4 regions of the Bradyrhizobium sp. Ses1 genome follow, and region 3 is predicted to be linked to each of the others. Evidence: predicted binding sites of a transcription regulator. Region 3 holds the regulator's gene; each other region holds the start of a gene.
What was found. Region 3 encodes PhoB, which activates phosphate uptake and scavenging genes when phosphate is short. Its sites were predicted from a motif close to TGTCATNNANCTGTCAT; they were not measured.
Positions count from the first base shown of each region.

Region 1 (5,078 bases), on a different contig from region 3:
GTCAACCCGTTCCTCCTGTTGTGTGCACAAGTGAACAGACGCCGGGGCCGCAGTGTGGTGGTTTCAATGCGGGAACCGCCGGTGTGCTTCAGAGGCGCCGGCAGCGTGCCGACTGGCGGCTCATGTCCGGACCATCAGATCAATGCCTCAAAACAGGACCTGGCGCGCATATGAAACCGGCCCTCTTCAGCCGCATGCCTTCCGACGTGTTGATCGTCGAGGACGACCCGATCATCGCCATCGATTTCGAGGACACGATCCTCGGCTTCGGGGTGAAGACGGTGCGGACAGCGACCAGTGTCGCGCAAGCACTTCAGATGATCGCCTATCGCCGGCCCGACTTCGCGCTGCTGGATGTCGTGCTGGCCCGCGAGAACACCTTTGCGCTCGCCGAGGAGCTCGACGCGCTACGGATCCCCTATCTCTTCGTCACCGGCTACGGCGCTGACGTCCAGCTTCCCGCTGCGCTGGCCGGCAAGCCGCGCCTGGTCAAGCCATGCTCGACCGAAGCGCTGGAAGCAGCGCTGCGAATGCGGGTTTCAGATTCGTAGCCCGGATGAAGCGCAGCGCAATCCGGGGTCTTGGGTTCGCGGATAGAGCGTCCCGGATTGCGCTCCATCCGGGCTACGTCACGTCACTACGTTACGATGTTACACCGGCTTCGGGTCGAGCGTGGTCGACCACAGCGCGACGTCGGCGCGGTCGCGCAAGGTTACTGTCATCTGTCCGGTCGCGCCGTCGATCTTGACGTGGCCGAAGAACTGCATGCCCGCCGATGGCGGCAGGTTCTGCTTGTCGGCTCCGGGCGCCTTGATGAACTTCACCTCGGGTCCAAACGTGTTGTCGAGCTCGTTGGGGCCGAAAGTGCCGGCATGCAGCGGGCCGGAGACGAATTCCCAGAACGGGTCGAAGTCCTGGAACTGCGCCTTGTTCGGATTGTAGTAGTGCGCGGCGGCGTAGTGCACGTCGGCGGTCAGCCACACGGTGTTGACGATCCCGGCGGTCTTGATGAAACGCAGGATCTCGGCGATCTCGAGCTCGCGGCCGCGCGCCGGGCCGTCTCCTTGCGCGAACGCTTCGGAGCCTTTGCTGTTGGCCGCATCGTCATAGACGATGAGGCTGAGCGGCATGTCGGAGGCGATCACCTTCCAGGTGGCGCGCGAGTTGAGCAGTCCGCGCTTCAGCCAGGCGAGTTGGTCCGGGCCAAGGAAATAAGCATCGGGACCGTAGCTGGTCTGCTGGTTTGGCCCGTTGGGTCCGCGATAGCTGCGCTCGTCCAGCATGAATACGTCGAGATGCGGTCCGTAGCTGAGCGTGCGATAGACGCGGCCCGGCTCGACGATGCTTTCGCGCATCGGATACATCTCGTGGAAGGCGCGTGCGGCGCGCGCTGCGAGCACGTTGATGTCGCGCTCCTTGTAGGCGGCAGGAAGCTGTTTCGACAGCGACCAGTTGTTGGTGACCTCGTGGTCGTCCCATTGCACGAAGATCGGCACTTCCGCATTGAAGGCGCGCACATGCTCGTCGAGCAGGTTGTACTTGTGCGCCGCGCGGTACTCGTCGAGCGTCTCGGCGACCTTGGCCTTCTCGGGGATGGTGAGGTTCTTCCAGAGCTTGCCGTCGGCGAGTTTCACCTCGGACGGAATGACGCCATCGGCATAGATGGTGTCGCCGGAATGCAGGAAGAAATCCGGCTTGTATTTGGCCATGGTGGCGAAGGTGAACATGCCGTTATCGTCGGGATTGATGCCCCAACCCTGACCGGCGACGTCGCCGCCCCAGACAAAGCTGACATCGCGCCGGTCGGCGGGCGCGGTGCGGAAGCGGCCGGTTACGGGCTCGCCGAGGACGTTGACATGGGCGAGGTCGCGGAAGCGCACGCGGTAGAAGATGTCCTGGCCCGCGGGCAGGTTTTCCAGGAGCATCTTGGCGGTGAAATCGCTTTCGGGCAGGGCCGCGATCGGCGGCAGTGCGCGCGCGTCCTTGAAGGATTCGGTCGTCGCGACCTCGACCATCATCTGCGACGGCCGGTCGGCGCGCGCCCAGACCACGCCGCCGTCAACTCCGACGTCGCCGGACTGCACGCCATGGGTGACGGCCGGCCGGTCGGCGGCGCGGGAGAGGTGGGGCATCGCGATGACGCCGGCGCCGACAGCGGCTGAAGAGAGGAACTTTCGGCGGGAAATCCTAATCGTCATGGCAAGCCTCCGTCGGTCCGGCACCGGATGCGCCGAAATGTCGCAACAGACCTAGAAGGATTCTATGACGAAGCGATTACGCCGACCATCTCCACGTAATCGCAGAGAAATTGCATCTGGTCGTCATTCCGGCGCACGCGAAGCGTGAGCCCGGAATCCATTCATCCACGTCGCTTGCGGCCCGATGGATTCCGGGCCTCCGCCTTCGCGCATCCCGGAATGACGGAGGAGAGGTCGCGTGCCCCGCAAACAGGGAACTGAAGCGAACCCGATTGCGTGCCGCCTTGGCTAAGCGGTCCCTGCCGCCCGGAATTGCGCGCTGGCGCGCTGCAGGTTTTGCGGCATGCTGATCAACAGCAGCTTGCGGTCGGTGACCGCGTTGTGGAATTGCTCGAGTGCGATGTTGAAGGCGGTCAGCGTGCCCTGCTCGATTCCGCCGTGCTCGAAACAGGTCAGCGCTTCGCGCAGGATGTTGTCGGCTTCGGCCTGCATCTGGTCGAGTTCTTCCATCGAATCGCTGTGGCGCGCGGCAGCGAGCATGTCGAGCAGCCGGTCGCGCTGCGAGGTGTTGATGCTGCGTTCGTCCTTCTTCAGGTAGCCGGCAAACCAGGCGCCGGCCGAACCCATTGCGGAGACCAGCATCAGCCCCCACCAGATGTAATCGCTGTAGCGGTCGAGGAAGGTCTTCTCGTCGCCATCGACGAAAGCCGCAGCCCCAGGGTGCACGGGAATCGTGGCGTCCTTGTCGGTGTCCGGCGTCTCGATCCTGGCGGCCGGCGGGAAATCGTTCTTCAGCGACTGCCGGATCGAGAACAGCTGCCGGGTGAAGATGGCGATGGTCGATTCGGAAATGCCCCTGCGCGCCACGATATGGTGCGAGAAGCTGATGGTCTTGACCTCGTCCGCAGGGCGGTCGACGCCGCCGAGCGAGCCGGCTGGGATTTGCGAGGCTTCATAGGCGGGATGGTTCTGCGCGATCGCTTCCGCCGCGTCGATCGCGAGGAAGGTCGGCGTGCCGCGCGTCGAAGCTGCGATCGCGTCGGTTGTGATCTTGCTGTTGACGGGTCCGGCGGCGAGATAGGCGTCCGCTTTCTGGCCCTTGATGGTCTCGGCCGTCTCATTGGCGGGAAACTGGACGATCTCTACCTTGGCGGGGTCGACGCCATATTGCTGCAGGATCACCTTCAAGAGGTTGACGTTGGCGGGCGTGCGGCCGACGACACCGACGCGGTGGCCGGCGAGCTGCGCGATCTTGGTGATTTTTGGCGCTGCTTTCCTGCCCCTGCCTTTACCCTGCGGCGGCACCCAGATCGCCACGACATTCTTGCGCAGCGTCGCCACCGCCTGCGCATTCTTGGGGACATCCAGATCGCCGCGGATAATGGCGAGGTCCGCCTTGCCGCCGGCCAGCGCCTCGGCGCTCGCTACCGCGCCGTCCGTCTGCATCAGACGCAGCCGGATTTGGCTGTTGCCCTGGTTGTAGGCTTGGGCGAGCGCCTGGACTACTTTGAGGTCGTCACTGTTGGCGGGCCCGACCGCGATTTTCAAGTTCACCGGCCGCATCGCGAAGTAATAGCCGGCGGCCAGTGCGCCGATGATGGCAAGCGCGCCGGCAATCATCACGAAACTCAGCCGACGCCGCGCCGAACGCGGCGGAGGCGAAGCTGGAGCGGCGACGAAGTCAGGCTCGGTCATCGATCGCGCAAACAGCCGTTTGAGGTTCTGGGTCATCCCGCCGACGCGTTTATCCTTTGCATTGTAACAAAATTCCGGCAGCAGCTAGGTTACAATCCCGTCATGGTTACCAGCGGCGATAGGACGCGCTTTGCGGCCGCGTCGTGAGCATGGATCCCGCTGGTGGCTGCCGGTGTTAGGGTGTGAACGAGTGAAGTGGAGATTTGCCATGGCAGGACGGTTATCGGCGGAAGCGCGGAAATCGGCGCTGAAGGAACTATCCGGCTGGTCCGAGGTGCCGGGACGTGAGGCGATCGCCAAGACTTTCACGTTCAGGGATTTCAACGAGGCCTTCGGCTTCATGACGCGCGTCGCGCTGATCGCGGAGAAGCGCGACCATCACCCGGAATGGAGGAACGTCTACAAGACGGTCGATGTGGTGCTCGCAACCCATGACGCCGGCGGCGTCACGGCGCGCGACATCGAATTGGCCAGGGCGATGGAGGCGATCGCCAAGCAGGCTGGCTGAGAGAGGCGACTTCTCCTTGGATGATCTTGCAGGGCAGGCGGGAGGTCCCCACCTTTTGCGTCAGGGGTCGCGGGACCGTTTGGCGGCTGTGGTCCGAGGGAGCTTCTTCCGATGACATCATCCGAACACACTGTCGGTTTCGAGCCGGCCGATCGGCTGGCGCAGGACCGCGAGAGCGTGCGACGGCGTTTCTGGATCAAGTTGAAGCGGGTGGTGGCGAAACTGCCTTTCGCCGAAGATCTACTGGCGGCCTATTATTGCGCCTTCGACAAAGAGACGCCGCGCCATGTGCAGGCGGCGCTGCTTGGCGCCATCGCCTATTTCGTCCTGCCGTTCGACTTCGTGCCGGACGTGATGCCGGTTCTCGGCTTCACCGATGATGCTGCGATCCTGGCGACCGCGATCCGCATGGTCGCAAGCCACATCACGCCGGAGCACCGCGAAGCCGCCCGTGCCGCGCTGAAGCGCGGCATCGAGACGGCCGAGGAGATCTAGCTAGCGCTTCTCGCCTGTGCGCACCTGCGCGCGTGCATTGTTCTCCGCTTCCCAGGCCTGGAACTGCTTGAACAGCGCCTCCTTGTCGGCGTCCGTCTGCAGCTTGGCTGCGCCCGGCGATTGCTTCAGGAACTCATCGAAGCGACTGCGCGTCACCGCTTCCACGCTGTGCTTCTCGAGCC
Region 1 covers NZ_JCAMOQ010000026.1:37,216-42,293, reverse strand. The annotation lists gene AC5ZG5_RS26545 (response regulator) at 171-551, shown strand; gene AC5ZG5_RS26540 (alkaline phosphatase D family protein) at 651-2,198, opposite strand; gene AC5ZG5_RS26535 (TAXI family TRAP transporter solute-binding subunit) at 2,487-3,929, opposite strand; gene AC5ZG5_RS26530 (4a-hydroxytetrahydrobiopterin dehydratase) at 4,102-4,401, shown strand; gene AC5ZG5_RS26525 (YkvA family protein) at 4,513-4,896, shown strand; gene AC5ZG5_RS26520 (TAXI family TRAP transporter solute-binding subunit) at 4,897-5,078, opposite strand, start outside.
Region 1: the regulator PhoB is predicted to act here: its motif matches at 2,263-2,279, upstream of AC5ZG5_RS26540 (alkaline phosphatase D family protein).

Region 2 (5,078 bases), on a different contig from region 3:
ACCACTGATCGACTGAGCGGCCGGCCAAGCGTCTAGCACTAGCAGTTCGCCTATCGAGCAAAGCCACGCCGGCACACTCGATCCAATTGTAAGGCTGAACGCGTGAATCGAACCGCGGCTACTGCGAATGGTCAGGCTTCGTACCCACTCGATCCCACCAATGTCCTAAATGATTGGTCGTCTCCCAAGTGCTTGCGGAATTGTCCACCAGCGGCGGTGTTAGTGCATTGACGTCTCAATGCGACCGACACAATCCCGAAGCCCGCAACCCGCGGTGGAGGTGATGTCATGCCGAACTGCGCGCGTCGTGTTCTCGTCATCGAGGATGATTGGTGGACCGCCAGGGAGCTTGGTAGCTGCCTGGGTGCCGCTGGCTATGACGTCACGATCGCGTCCGACGGCGAGAAGGGGCTAAGCTTTGGTCGCGCCGCCGAATATGTCGTGATGACCGTCGATCGCATTTTGCCGGGCATCGACGGGATCGAAGTCATCCGCCGTCTCAGGCAAGACGGAATCGGGACTCCCGTATTGATCATCAGTGTGCTCGGTGCAGTTGCTGATCGCGTGGACGGTCTGCGTGCAGGCGCCGACGACTACCTCGTGAAGCCGTTCGCCTGCGCAGAAATGCTTGCTCGTGTTGATGCGCTGTCGCGGCGTGGCACTTCTGTTCACCAGGAAACCGTACTGCGGGTCGGCGATCTGGAGATGGATCTCGTGGCTCGAACCGCGTCCCGGGCCGGCCGACAGATCGGGCTAAGGCCCCGGGAATTCAGACTCCTGGAGTATCTTGCTCGCCACACCGGCGAAGTCATCACTCGAAGTCTGCTGCTGCAGCACGTCTGGGGTCTGCATTTCGATCCTGCGACGAATCTTATTGATGTCTACGTCGGACGTCTGCGAAGAAAGATCGACAGCGAACAAGCCTATCCAATCATTCATACAGTTCGCGGTGTGGGATTCTGTGTCCGGCCCTCTGCTTGAGACTTCACAGTTGGGTCTCGGACCGAGGTCGAGGTGTACGACCTACACCAGCCTTTTCACGCGCGATCCCGTGGCGCAGCACCTCGATACCTGGAATATCTGAAGGCGGTGAAGGCAACTCGTGCTCAAAGCCGTTTGCTTTGTCTACGAACGTCAATCGAGCGCTGGATGGCACTACCCGGATCGCGCCACCGGATGCTTCAGCGCCTCCAACGATCAAAGAAAGGCTTAGCCCGAGCCCGCGAGCAATCTTGCCCGCGATCGGAATAGTTCGGCTTTCCTCTTTCAACTTTCGACAGCCTCGCGCGGCTGATGATCCGCGCGGCCGGATCACACTTGACTTCGTGAGTCTCGCCGATCGCCTCCGCCGTACCGCCGGAAGCTCTCGACCTTCAAGACCTCGACGACAGCGCCATGTCGTTCAGGTGCTCCAAACAATCGCCCCATGTAGGGGTCAGTGAGGCCCGTTGCGGGCGGCATCATGTCAGCACATCTCGCACAAGAGGTGCAAATCTACCGCTGCAAGGCCTGATACTGCGTCGCGCATCGAGCATCCAAATCGATGATTAGTTCGGGATGAGACGACGCCTTTCGAGTTAACGACGGCGCATTGGGTGACACTAGGTCCGTAGTCTAAGCGTGTCACAATACCGTCTTGCGCAGCGTCGTAAGTTGGGGAGAGTTTCTGATTGACCGGCCTCTGGTTCAATTCGTAACGGACCGATCCGCAGCCATCCGTGAGTCTCGTGTTTGCCAAGGTGAACCAGCATTTCATCAACATCGTCAGCAGGTGGAAGTGCGTGATCACACGGGATCTTGCCGTTGTTGTCGCGCATTTGATGATGGTTCTGGCTCTGTCGCATGCATCGCCGGCGGGAGCGACTTCCTTCGACATCCCCGCGCAACCTCTGGCGTCTGCCATAGACGCGTTCTGCGCGGCGACCGGGACCGAGGTATATTACGACGGCGCAGCGGCCATCGGACAGCGATCCTCTGCGGTCACCGGCGCCCTTACGCGTGACGATGCTCTCAGAGACCTGCTCGCAGGGACAGAACTCGTCCCACTGCGCGCGCGCGAAAACAGCTACCTGCTGATTCATCCCGGCGACGATACGGCGCATGCGTTCGCCACGGCACGGATCGCCCGGGATGGCCAATATCAGCGCTATTTCGCCGTGGTGCAAGACGACATCCTGCGCATTCTGTGCCGGTATCCCGACACGCGTCCCGTGAGTTATCGGCTGGTGATCAAGCTGTGGATCAGTTCGTCGGGATTGGTGCAGCACGCAGAGCTCGACGGATCGGCCGGCGAACAGGCAAGTCACCGGATGCTGTTGGCGACGCTTGGCAAGTCACGCATGACCGAACCGCCACCGGCGCAGATGCCGCAGCCGATCACCATGGTTGCGCTGCCGGGAGCAGCGGCCGATGCGAGGCTCTGCGCATCACCCGTCGACCAGAAGGCCGGGCGCTAGCATGTCGGTGCGCGAGGCAGGGGGCGCGTACGACGCTTGCGGGACAAGGGTCCAGCGTCGCGATCCCGCATGACCCACAGCAGCCGCGCCGAATTGCGCCGTTTTTTGACACTCTGCTATGATGATTTGCGAGCCAGGTTGGCCCGTCGATTGAATTCGGTGGAGCTTGCAGGTGACGCCTTGCAGGACACGTATATGGAGCTTTGCCGGGGCGCGGATCTGCCGCCGGTGCAGCGGCCGCGCTCTTACTTGTTGCGCATGGCCAAAAATATCGCCCTGAGGAAGCTGAGCTCGGAAAAATACACGGTTTCGCTCGATGACGCGAAGGTTGCCTTCGACATAGCCGATGAAACGCCCGGTCCCCAACGAAGCCTGGAAGCGAAGATCGAGCTCGAAGCCTTTCAACAGGCGATCCGGGAATTAACCCCGCGACGGCGCGCTATCCTGCATGCAGCGCGCGTTGAAGGAAAAACCCTGCACGCAATTGCAGTACAGTTGGAGATATCACAAAGACTGGTTGAGATCGAGTTGAAGCATGCGTTAGCCCATTGCGCGCTTCGTCTGGATCGGCAACTCGTGCAAAGATTCGGCCCTCAGCCCGTTCAGCAATCGCATGGACAGGGGGCCGGCAAGCGTATTGATGACAGGGATGACCGATAGCCCACGCGAAAAGTTGGAGCGGATCGAGCGCGAAGCGCACGATTGGCTGGTCCGTTTCACCTCGGGGGAGGCAGGACCTGCTGACGTGCGGGACGGCAAGGTGTGGATCGAGTGTGATCCGGCGCATCGCACCGCGTTTATGAAGGCCGCGCGGATGTGGGAGGCCTTGGGGCCAGAGGCGTTTGAGGGGAAACGCCCGGCCGCGCGGACGTTCTCCTCTATCTCGATGTCACGTCGTGCCGTGCTCGGCGGCGGGGCCGCCGCCATCGCCGCGAGCGCAGCATATCTCGTCGTGCAGCCGCCGCTCGGCCTCTGGCCATCCTGGTCGGAATTGGCGGCCGACTATCGGACGCACACCGGCGAGCGGCGGCGTATTGTGGTGGCCGACACGACCTTCGTCGAGATGAATACCCAAACCAGCATTGCGCTGCGACAGGTTGCGAAGGAGGCCGCGGGGATCGAGCTGATCTCGGGCGAGGCGCTGGTCGCGACGCCATCCGGCGCGGGGCCGGCCTTTGTCGTGACGTCCAGTCAAGGCCAAACCAGCGGAATTGGAGCGAAATTCAACATACGAAATGATGGGCACGCGGTTTGCGTGACCTGTGTCGAGGGGAACGTTCAGGTCTCGTACGGCGCGGCGACAGCGTCGTTGCGCGCCCGCGAGCAGATCACCTATGATCGATCAGGCTTGGGCAAGCCCGCGTTCGTCGATGCAGCGATCGTGACCGCCTGGCAAGACGATCTGTTGATCTTCCACTCCAAGCCGCTACGTGAAGTTATCACCGAAATCAATCGTTATCGTTCCGGAAAAATCATCGTCGTGAATTCTGCGCTCGGCGCGCGGCTGTTCAGCGCCAATTTCCGGGTTCGCAACGTCGATGCGGTCCTCGAGCAAGTCGAGAAACTGTTTGGTGCGACCGTCACATCCTTGCCGGGCGGCATCGTCCTGCTGAGCTAAACGCCGTCGATTGCTTGGGAATTCCTGAGCTCGAACTACTTCTTAATTTTTTTTCGGTGCCGCGCTTCGGCATGTCTCTACGCAGAGGAAAAGCGTCGCTTCGAGTGACGTCATCCACGTGAAATCAGCTTCACGTCAAAGTCTTTGCCGAGAGATCAAGCCATGTCCGTCCAGCCTGCCGCCGACCGATCCCGCCGCGCTACCCTCAAGAACAACTTGCTCGTTGGGGTTAGTGCCGCTGCGCTGCTGCTCGGCAGCATTGCGGGGGCGCAGGCGCGCAGCCTGGGGAGCACAAGCGCGGGTTCGAGTTCGGCTACGGCAGCCACTGCTACGGCCGCGCAGTTGGCCGCTCAGCAGTCGTCGCTCGCGGCCAAGCAGGCGCTGGCGTCGATGGCGCGCGCGGCGGCTTCATTGCAGGCACTGCGCGACAGTCAGGCCGCCGCGCGTGCGGCGGCGCTGGCGGCACAAAGCACGGTCCCGAACGGACTGACGCCCGGAGGACTGGTGACCGCGCCGGGGGCCGGAGCCGTCCCGGGCGTCTGGACCGGCGCCGATCTGCCGACGCAGTCGCAGAGCGGAGGCCGCACCACGGTGACCGTCAGGCAGACCGAGCAAAAAGCAATCCTGAACTGGTCCAGCTTCAATGTCGGCCGCGAGACCGATCTGTATTTCAACCAGACCGCCGGTCGTGCTGACGCAGCCAACTGGATTGCGCTCAATCGTGTCACCGATCCGACGCTGGCTCCAAGCCGGATCCTCGGCACGATCAAGGCCGAAGGACAAGTCTACGTCATCAACAAAAACGGCATCATCTTCGGCGGATCGAGCCAGATCAACGTCAACACTTTCGTGGCCTCATCGTTGGGCCTGTCGGATGAACAGTTCCGCGCCGGCATCAACAAACAGCTCATGGTCTTCGACGATCCATCGGGCAGCAGTATTGCTAAGCCGCAGTTCGGCTATCTCGGACAACAAAACCCGAACCAATTTGTCGGGCTCAACGA
Region 2 covers NZ_JCAMOQ010000002.1:405,112-410,189, reverse strand. The annotation lists gene AC5ZG5_RS04720 (response regulator transcription factor) at 289-981, shown strand; gene AC5ZG5_RS04715 (STN domain-containing protein) at 1,728-2,456, shown strand; gene AC5ZG5_RS04710 (RNA polymerase sigma factor) at 2,526-3,116, shown strand; gene AC5ZG5_RS04705 (FecR family protein) at 3,106-4,074, shown strand; gene AC5ZG5_RS04700 (filamentous hemagglutinin family protein) at 4,237-5,078, shown strand, end outside.
Region 2: the regulator PhoB is predicted to act here: its motif matches at 1,622-1,638, upstream of AC5ZG5_RS04715 (STN domain-containing protein).

Region 3 (5,078 bases):
TCCAATCAGTTCTTCAGCCTGAACCTGACCAAGACGATGGCGAACCTGCCGGTGACCATCAACAACTTCGTGCAGAGCCCCTACGCCTATTGGAAGGAACTCGCCTGGAGCGGGGCCTTGCTTATCACCTTGACCGTGCTCGCGCTCAACATCGGCGCGCGCATCCTCGGCGCCGAAAGGAGCGCAAAATGACCGATCTGTCCGTATCGACGACCAGCCCGAGCGCGGCCATTCCCCAGAAGTCGCTGCCGGAAGCGGCGCCAAAGGTGACTGCACGCAGCCTCAACTTCTATTACGGTGAGCACCATGCGTTGAAGAACATCAACCTGACGCTCGGCACCAACCGCGTCACCGCCTTTATCGGCCCGTCCGGCTGCGGCAAGTCGACCCTGCTCCGGATCTTCAACCGGATGTACGACCTGTATCCCGGCCAGCGCGCCACCGGCCAGTTGATGCTGGACCAGACCAACATCCTCGACCCCAAGCTCGACCTCAACCTGCTGCGGGCGCGGATCGGAATGGTGTTCCAGAAGCCGACGCCGTTCCCGATGACGATCTATGAGAACATCGCCTTCGGCATCCGCCTTTACGAGAAGATTTCGAAATCTGAAATGGACGGCCGCGTCGAGAAAGCGCTGCGCGGCGGTGCGCTGTGGAACGAGGTCAAGGACAAGCTCAACGCCTCCGGCCTGAGCCTCTCCGGCGGCCAGCAGCAGCGCCTCTGCATCGCCCGCACGGTTGCGGTGCGGCCCGAAGTTATCCTGTTCGACGAGCCCTGCTCGGCGCTCGATCCGATCTCGACCGCCAAGGTCGAGGAGTTGATCCAGGAATTGTCGGAGGACTACACGATCGCGATCGTCACGCATAACATGCAGCAGGCGGCGCGCGTCTCCGACAAGACTGCGTTCATGTATCTGGGCGAACTGATCGAGTTCGACGACACCAGCAAGATCTTCACCTCGCCGAGCGATCGACGCACCCAGGACTACATCACCGGCCGGTTTGGTTGAGGAGGGACATCATGGCTTCTGAACATACCGCCAAGGCATTCGACAGCGATCTTCAGGAACTGACCCGTCTGGTCGCAGAGATGGGCGGGCTGGTCGAACGGATGATCACCGAATCCGTCGATGCGCTGATCCGCCGCGACGTCGCGCTCGGCAAGCGTGTCGTCGCTTCCGACATCGAGATCGACAGCCTGCAGCGCGTGATCGAGGAGCGCGCCGTGCTGACGATCGCCCGCCGCCAGCCGATGGCTGTCGACTTGCGCGAGATCGTCGGCGCGATGCGGGTGGCGACCGACCTCGAGCGGATCGGCGACCTCGCCAAGAACATGGGCAAGCGCGTCGCCGCGCTGGAGAACGACTTCCAGCCGCTGAAGTTGATCCGCGGCCTGGAGCACATGACCGACCTCGTGCTGTCGCAGGTCAAGTCCGTGCTCGACGCCTATGCCGCGCACGATCTGCCGGCGGCGATGAACGTCTGGAAGAGCGACGAGGAGGTGGACGCGATCTGCACCTCGCTGTTCCGCGAGCTCCTCACCTACATGATGGAAGATCCGCGCAACATCTCGTTCTGCATCCACCTGATGTTCTGCGCCAAGAATATCGAGCGGATCGGCGACCACGCCACCAACATCGCGGAAACGGTCTTCTACATGATCGAGGGTCAGCAGATCACCGACAAGCGGCCGAAGGGGGATATGACGACGTTCGCCACGACCGTTCCGGGCAACTAGAGCAACATCCGGAAAGTCGACGCCGGCTTTCCGCCAAGATCCTGCTCAAACATCAAAGGAAGAGTGGGATGACGATTCAAGCAGAGAGTCATCCCGCTATAGGAGAAGCCAAGCCGATGAGCGCACGCATTCTGGTGGTCGAAGACGAAGAAGCGCTGACGACGCTGTTGCGCTACAATCTCGATGCAGAAGGCTATGATGTCGAAACGGTCGCCCGTGGAGACGATGCGGACACAAGGCTCAAGGAACGTATTCCCGACCTTGTCGTGCTCGACTGGATGCTGCCGGGACTCTCCGGCATCGAGCTGTGCCGCCGTCTGCGGGCGCGGCCGGAGACCAAGCAGCTCCCGATCATCATGCTGACCGCGCGCGGCGAGGAAAGCGAGCGCGTGAGGGGGCTGGCGACCGGTGCCGACGACTACATCGTCAAGCCGTTCTCGGTGCCTGAACTGCTCGCGCGGGTGAAGGGCCTGTTGCGCCGGGCAAGCCCGGAGCGGCTCGCCACCGTGCTCACCTATGGCGACATCGAACTCGACCGCGAGAAGCGCCGCGTCGCGCGCTCGGGCCGCCCGATCGATCTCGGCCCGACCGAATATCGCCTGCTGGAGTTCTTCCTGGAGCATCCCGGCCGCGTGTTCAGCCGCGAGCAGCTGCTCGACAGCGTTTGGGGCCGCGACATCTATATCGACGAGCGCACCGTCGACGTTCACATCGGCCGCCTGCGCAAATTGCTCAATCCCGGCCGCGAGCAGGACCCGATCCGCACCGTCCGCGGTGCGGGCTACGCGCTCGATGATCGCTTCGCGAAGGCCGAGCAGTCGTAAACCGGCGACCTCAATCCGCAGCCCGGGTGCAGCGAAGCGTAACCCGGGGAAATTTGGACCTGCCGATACAGCGTTCCCGGGTTGCGCTGCGCTCCACCCAGGCTACGATCTGTCGTCGGTTTACTTGCCTTGTGACGGCTTGACCGTCGGACGGCGGCGGTCAGCCGCCGGCTGGTAGGCGATGCGGGAGTGGTGCGCGCAATAGGGCAGGCCGGGAAGCGCCTTGCCGCCGCAGAAGAAGAATTCCGGGCTCGAGGGATCGCCGACCGGCCAGTGGCAGGTGGCCTCGTTCAATTCGAGCAGCGACAGCCGCTGGCTCATCGGTACCACATTGTCGTAGGCGATAGGGTCCGCTTCCACCTCCACCTCGAAGGCGTGGGCGAGCGCGGTGTTGCCGCGGGAGACCGGACGCGCCACGCGCATCATCGGCTGTGCGGGACGCGCCTTGCGCTGCCGCGGCGCGGCTGCAGCAGGACTCTTGGCGCGGCCCGAGAGGCCGAGCCGGTGCACCTTGCCGATCACCGCATTGCGGGTCACGTTGCCCAGTTCCGCAGCGATCTGGCTGGCCGAAAGGCCACCTTCCCAGAGCTTTTTCAACTGCTCGACGCGTTCGTCGGACCAGGTCAATACCGTCATCGCATCTTTCCCTTCGCGTTGCGCCGGCCGATCCTGGGACAGCGCTGCGATGCCTAATCTCAAAAATCCCTGCGGGCAGAATCCCTTAAGGCTCGCCGGGCACGAAAACCGCACCCGAACGTGTACGCCGCACACAAAGGACTCTAAGGGATCAAAACTGCCGCACGAGATGTCGTACCCGACAGGCTAGACGCTACAATATGGCGTGACTCTGGCGCAAGAGTCCGCGCCTATGCGTCCACATGTTCCGACATTTAGGGATTGCAATCGGGCTTTTCCACCACACCGGAAAACTGCGGATTACCGGCACTTTGCAGCGCAGCCTGGCGGCTTCGTGGCGATTGACAGCACCCGCCGCGCGCATAGAATGCCTTCACGTGCCGCCCTGCAAAGGCGGCACGTTTTGTTTTCGCTGGATGAGCTCCAGCCGCGTGTCTGCATCGCTGCACGCCGCCGGGGCTTGTCTGAAAGGCTTGTCTGAACCCTTCAGTGATCGCCATGACCGACCGCGCCACGTCGCATCTGCTTCCCGTTTTTGCCAGGGCCGATCTCGGCTTCGAACGCGGCGAAGGCTGTTGGCTGATCTCGACCAAAGGCGAGCGTTATCTCGACTTCACCTCCGGCGTCGCGGTGAACGCGCTCGGCCATGCCCATCCGCATCTGGTGAAGGCGCTGCAGGAACAGGCGACGAAGCTCTGGCACATGTCGAACCTGTTCAAGAGCCCGGACGGCGAGAAGCTTGCCGCGCGGCTGTGCGAGCAGAGTTTTGCGGACTTCGTGTTCTTCTGCAATTCCGGCGCGGAAGCGATGGAGGGCGTGATCAAGGTCGTGCGTCACTATCACTTCTCGAAGGGGCATCCGGAGCGCTACCGCATCATCACCTTCGAAGGCGCCTTCCATGGCCGCACGCTCGCGACACTCGCAGCGACCGGCGCTGCTAAATATCTCGAGGGCTTCGGTCCGCCGATGGACGGCTTCGACCAGGTGCCGCATGGCGATATCGAAGCGGTGAAACGCGCGATCGGTCCAGAGACCGCGGGCATTCTGATCGAGCCGGTGCAGGGCGAGGGCGGCGTGCGCTCCGCGCCGCCGGCTTTCTTCAAGGCGCTGCGCCAGCTTTGCGACGAGCATGGCCTATTGCTCGCGTTCGACGAGGTGCAGACCGGCATGGGCCGCACCGGCGATCTCTTCGCCTACAAGCGTATCGGGGTCACCCCTGACGTGATGTCGCTGGCCAAGGCGCTCGGCGGCGGCTTTCCGATCGGCGCCTTCCTTGCGACCGCGGAAGCCGCCTCCGGCATGACGGCGGGTTCGCATGGCTCGACCTTCGGCGGCAATCCGCTCGCGGTCGCGGCCGCCGGCGCCGTGCTCGATGTGATGCTGAAGCCCGGCTTCTTCGATCACGTGCAGAAGATGTCGCTCCTGCTCAAGCAGAAGCTCGCCTCCGCGGTTGACCGCTATCCGTCCATTCTCGCCGACGTGCGCGGCGAGGGGCTTCTGATCGGCGTCAAGGCCGTGGTGCCCTCGGGCGACCTCGTCAACGCCCTGCGCGAGCAGAAGCTGCTCACAGTCGGCGCCGGCGATAATGTGGTGCGCTTCCTCGCGCCGCTGATCGTCAGCGAGGCCGAGATCGAGCACGCCATCGGTTGTCTGGAGCGCGCCTGCACCGCGCTCTCAAGCGGACCTTCGAAGAAGGCAGCGGGATGATGAGCAAGGCGCCCCGTCACTTCCTCGACATCAACGAAATGTCGCTCAACGAGCTGCGCGCCATGCTGGCCGCCGGCGCCGCCATGAAGGCGAGACTGAAGGCGCATGAGCGGGCCACGAAGCCGCTCGAAGGCAAGACGCTGGCGATGATCTTCGAGCGTCCTTCGACCCGC
Region 3 covers NZ_JCAMOQ010000001.1:98,882-103,959, forward strand. The annotation lists gene pstA (phosphate ABC transporter permease PstA) at 1-192, shown strand, start outside; gene pstB (phosphate ABC transporter ATP-binding protein PstB) at 189-1,010, shown strand; gene phoU (phosphate signaling complex protein PhoU) at 1,022-1,738, shown strand; gene phoB (phosphate regulon transcriptional regulator PhoB) at 1,855-2,562, shown strand; gene AC5ZG5_RS00460 (GcrA family cell cycle regulator) at 2,683-3,198, opposite strand; gene AC5ZG5_RS00465 (aspartate aminotransferase family protein) at 3,697-4,905, shown strand; gene argF (ornithine carbamoyltransferase) at 4,905-5,078, shown strand, end outside.

Region 4 (5,078 bases), on a different contig from region 3:
GAGGAGATGCTGCCCGCCGTCGCCGGCGTCACGGCCTCGAGCCAAGCGGGCACGCCGGCGCATCTCGAATTGCTGCTGCTTCCCTTCAACAACCGAGCGCATGTGCCGGTGAGCCTCACCGGACTGCTGGCACCATTCGAGAGCGTTGCGACCACGCTCTCCGATTTCACGCTGACCTCGTGGCGCTATCTGCACCCGCCGGAAAGATTTGTGCCGCGCGCGCTGCGAAAGCTCGCGATCGCGCGCGGATTCATGGTCTATGAGGGACTGCGGTAACCGCTGACGCGGCTGCGCGATCCGGCTATCATCCCTTTGGTTCAACGAAACCGGAGGAACGCCATGGACGCTGCTACGCCGCAGGCGCATCAGACTGCCGACACGCATTCCCATCTCGTGCGCCCGCAGGAAATGGACTGGCAAAAGACCCGTTTCCCTGGCTGCGAGGCCAAGACGCTGCTGTTCGACCGCAAGACCGGCTTGATGACGGCCTTGATGCGCTTTGCGCCGGGTACGGTGCTGCCCGACCACGAGCACGTCAATATCGAGCAGACCTATGTCCTCGAGGGTTCGCTGGTCGACAAGGAAGGCCCCGCGCAGGGCATTGCCGCGAAAGCGGGCGAGTTCATCTGGCGTGAGGCCGGCAGCCGCCACGTCGCCTGGTGCCCCGAAGGCGGATTGATCCTCGCGATCTTCCAGGTGCCGAACAAGTTCTTCGAAGCCGACGGCCGCGTCGTCGACGCGGCTGGTGCGGACTGGGACGAGGCGTGGGGACACACGAAATAACGGGCCGCCGACTTCTTTGCATCCCCGCGCGAGGCAGGTGTGCAAGCCAACTAGCGTGAACGGCGGATCATGCTGCGCTGATCCGCCTCTCGCATTATTGCGAGCTCAGCTCATCACGGCTGCGCAAGATGCCAGGCGCCGTTGAGGAAGCCGTCGCCGGTGATGTCGCCGGGTTTCTGATCCTTGGCGAAGGTGTAAAGCGGCTTGCCCTTGTAGGCCCACTGCTTGGAGCCATCATCACGGGTGATGATGGTGTAGCCCTCGCCCGCCTTGTCGCTCGCCTCAGCCTTCAGCACCGGCCAGTTTGTCGCGCAAGGACCATTGCAGGCAGACTTGCCGTCAGTGTCCTTGTCAAAGGTATAGAGAGTCATGCCCTTCGCATCCGTCAGCACACTTCCCTTCGCGGTGGTTCCGGTCTTGGTCGGCGGTGCGGCAAACGCCACGGAGACCGTCGCCAGGGAAATGGCGGTGGCGAGTGCGAAACCAATCGATGGGTTCTTCATGATAGCTCCTGTAAGGAAATAGCTTGCATGAGTAGGACATACGGAGGCGCGTTCTATTCCGCCGGAGAGCACGAGGAATTTTTTCGCTACGTCTGCTTGACGAGGGGAATAATTCGGCAAGTGGCTTTCGGCGAAATTCACCGATCCGCCCCTGTCCATCCATTGCCCCCTGTGTCGGTTTTTGCCGGATTTGCGTCATTTCGGAGCGCGGCGTGAGCGAGTAAGTTGCGCGGAGGGGGGCGAGGTGACGAATTCGTCGAGCGACGTAAGCAATGAACTGGCGGCTTTTCGCGTGGGGCGGTGTTGCCGCCGCCGCGCTTTTCTTGACCATTGGTGGTGGCTGGCTTCTGACGCTGCCCTCGCGAGCTGCGTCTGGAAACGCGCCGCCGATCGCAAGCCAGGAGGGTGATGCGACCATCGCGGCGTTGAAGCCGCCGAAACGGCAGCGGCCGCTGATCGCGATCGTCGGCATCAATGAGCAGACCGAAACCACCGACTATCTGATGCCCTATGGCATCCTCAAGCGCGCCGACGTCGCCGACGTGGTGACGCTTGCGACGAGACCCGGACCGGTGACGCTGTTTCCGGTGCTGAAGGTCGAGCCGGATGCCACCATCGCAGCATTCGATGCCGAGCACCCTGATGGCGCCGACTATGTCATCGTCCCCGCCATGAGCCGTGACGACGATCCGGTCGTCGTGCAATGGATCAGGCAACAGGCGCAAAAGGGCGCGATCGTCATCGGTGTCTGCGTCGGCACCATGGTGGTCGCCAGCACTGGACTGCTCGACGGCAAGCGCGCGACGACGCATTGGTACTCCCTGAAAGACCTGCGCGAGAAGCATCCGACGATCCATTACATCAGGGACCGCAGGATCGTGGTCGACCAGGGCGTTGCGACCACAACGGGGATCACAGCTTCGATGCCGATGTCGCTCACGCTGGTCGAAGCGATCGCCGGCCGCGAGAAGGCAGAAGCCGTTGCCCGCGACATCGGCCTGTCCCATTGGGATGCCCGCCACGACAGCGGCGCGTTCCAGTTCACACGACCGTTCGCGCTCACGGCGATCGGGAACACGCTCGCGTTCTGGAACAAGGAGCAGCTCGGCATCGCGCTTGCGCCCGGCATCGACGAAGTCTCGCTCGCGCTCGCCGCCGACGCCTGGTCGCGGACCTATCGTTCGCGCACCGTGACCTTTGCCGCGACGGCGGAGGCGCAGCCAAGCCGCAACGGCCTGCGCATCCTGCCCGATCAGGTCGCGGCCCAGTGGCCCACCGAGCGATTGCTGCAACCGGTCGGATCACTGGCGCCGGCGCAGGCGCTGGACCAGACCTTGCTGCGGATCGAGGCACGCTATGGCGGGCGCACGGCCGATTTCGTCGCCATGCAGCTCGAATATCCGAGGCAACGCGTACCGGATTGAAGCGGCGTCGGCTCGCCACCAACAATTTTCCCCCGCCGGCGCCACCGTCATCTGCCTGTCACGAAATGTGCCGACTTCTCGCTCGGACCATTTCGAGGACACCGATGGACTATTTCCGACGCTTCACCTTCCTGTTCGCGGCGCCCGTATTCGATCCGGAGGATCTCGAGGGCATCCGCTTCAACCAGATCATCGACGAGATCCAGCGCTCCGGCTTCGAGGTCGTGCGCGCCCGCAAGCTCGAGGATGCCGAGATCGCGGTGCAGACGGACGCGGCGATCGGCTGCATGGTGGTCGACTGGGGCAAGAAGGGGCTGGAGGGCAAGACCGCGTCGTTGATCAATTTGATGCGGCGGCGCGGCCTCGACTTCCCGATCATCCTCCTGATCCGCCGCAAGCGGTTCGAGGACCTGCCGGTTGAGGTGCTCGACTTCATCGACGGCTACGTGTTCCTGTCCGAGGAAACGCCGCCGTTCATTGCCAAGAATTTGATCAGCCGCCTCAAGCAATATGCCGAGACGCTGAAGACGCCGTTCTTCGGCGCGCTGGTCGACTATGCCGAAGAGGGCAACCAGCTCTGGACCTGCCCCGGCCACAATGGCGGCGTGTTCTACAGCCGCAGCCCGATCGGACGCGTGTTCGTCGAACATCTCGGCGAGGCCGTGTTCCGCGATGACCTCGACAATTCCGTGCTCGACCTCGGCGACCTCCTGACCCATGAGGGCCCGGCACTGCGGGCGCAGAAGGAAGCGGCCAGGATCTTCGGCGCGGAGAAGACCTATTTCGTGCTCAACGGCACCTCCACGTCCAACAAGGTCGCACTCGGCTCGCTGGTCACCGACGGCGACCTCGTGCTGTTCGACCGCAACAATCACAAGGCCGCCCACCATGGCGCGCTGCTGCTCGGCGGCGGCATCCCGGTCTATGTGCCGACCGTTCGCAACGCCTGGGGCCTGATCGAGCCGATGCGCTGGGACATGCTCGACGAGACGTCGCTGCGCGAGCGCATCCGCAACCATCCGCTGGTCAAGGACAAGGAGGCCTGGAAGCGGCCCCGTCCCTTCCGCGTCGCCGTGGTCGAGCAGTGCACCTATGACGGCACCATTCATAGTGCGGAGATGATCCTGAGGCGCATCGGTCATCTCTGCGACTACATCCTGTTCGACGAAGCCTGGGCCGGCTTCATGAAGTTCCATCCGATCTATGCCGGCCGCTTCGCGATGGGCCTTGCCGACCTCGGCCCCGAGGCGCCCGGCATCATCGCCACGCAATCGACCCACAAGCAGCTCGCCAGCTTCTCGCAGGCTTCGCAGATCCATGTCCGCGACCGGCACATCAAGGGGCAGAAGCGCCGGGTCGAGCACCGGCGTTTCAACGAGAGCTTCATGCAGCACGCCTCGACCTCGCCATTCTATCCGCTGTTCGCCTCGCTCGACGTCGGCGCGCAGATGATGAAGGGCCGCTCCGGCGAGGTGCTGTGGGACGACACGATCCGGCTCGGCATCGAGCTGCGCAAGAAAATCCGCGCCACCCGCCGCGAATTCGAGGAGAACGAGGCGCGTCCCGAGCGGCGCTGGTTCTTCGAACCATTCGTGCCGGATCGCGTGATGATCCCGGACGTCGCGCGCGAAGGCGGGGCGCACAATGTCGCTTGGGAAACCATCTCTACCGACCAGCTCGCGACCAACCCTGCGTTCTGGCAGCTCAAGCCTGACGATAGCTGGCATGGCTTCCCGGAGATGACGGCGGGCTTTGCCATGACCGACCCGAACAAGCTGACGCTGCTCACGCCGGGATTCGACCATGCCACGGGCGCCTATGCCGAACACGGCATCCCCGCCCCGGTGGTGGCGCAATATCTGCGGGAGAACCGCATCGTCGCCGAGAAGAACGACCTCAACTCCCTGCTTTTCCTGCTCACCCCCGGCGTCGAGGCGAGCAAGGCGGGGACGCTGATCTCGGGGCTCGTCGCCTTCAAGAAATTGCATGACGACAATGCGCTGCTCGAAGACGTGATCCCCGAATTCTTCCGCCGCCGGCCTGCCCGCTATGCCGGCGTGCGCCTGCGCGACCTCTGCGGCGACATGCACCGCTTCTTCCGCGCGGCCGATGTGAGCGCGCTGCAGCGCAAGCAGTTCCTGCCCGAGCATTTGCCCGAGATCGCGATGTCGCCGCGCGAAGCGTCACGCTACCTCGTGCGCAACGACGTCGATTATCTCCCGATCGGCGAAATTTCGGGCCGCATCGCTGCAACGCCGTTCGTGGTCTATCCGCCCGGCATCGCCACCATCGTGCCCGGTGAACGGCTGTCGGAACAGACGCGGCCGATGATCGATTACCTCAAGATGTTCGAGGCATCGTTCAATGC
Region 4 covers NZ_JCAMOQ010000049.1:4,693-9,770, forward strand. The annotation lists gene AC5ZG5_RS36040 (PAS domain-containing protein) at 1-276, shown strand, start outside; gene AC5ZG5_RS36045 (cupin domain-containing protein) at 340-783, shown strand; gene AC5ZG5_RS36050 (COG4315 family predicted lipoprotein) at 897-1,286, opposite strand; gene AC5ZG5_RS36055 (DJ-1/PfpI family protein) at 1,559-2,710, shown strand; gene AC5ZG5_RS36060 (Orn/Lys/Arg family decarboxylase) at 2,815-5,078, shown strand, end outside.
Region 4: the regulator PhoB is predicted to act here: its motif matches at 2,756-2,772, upstream of AC5ZG5_RS36060 (Orn/Lys/Arg family decarboxylase).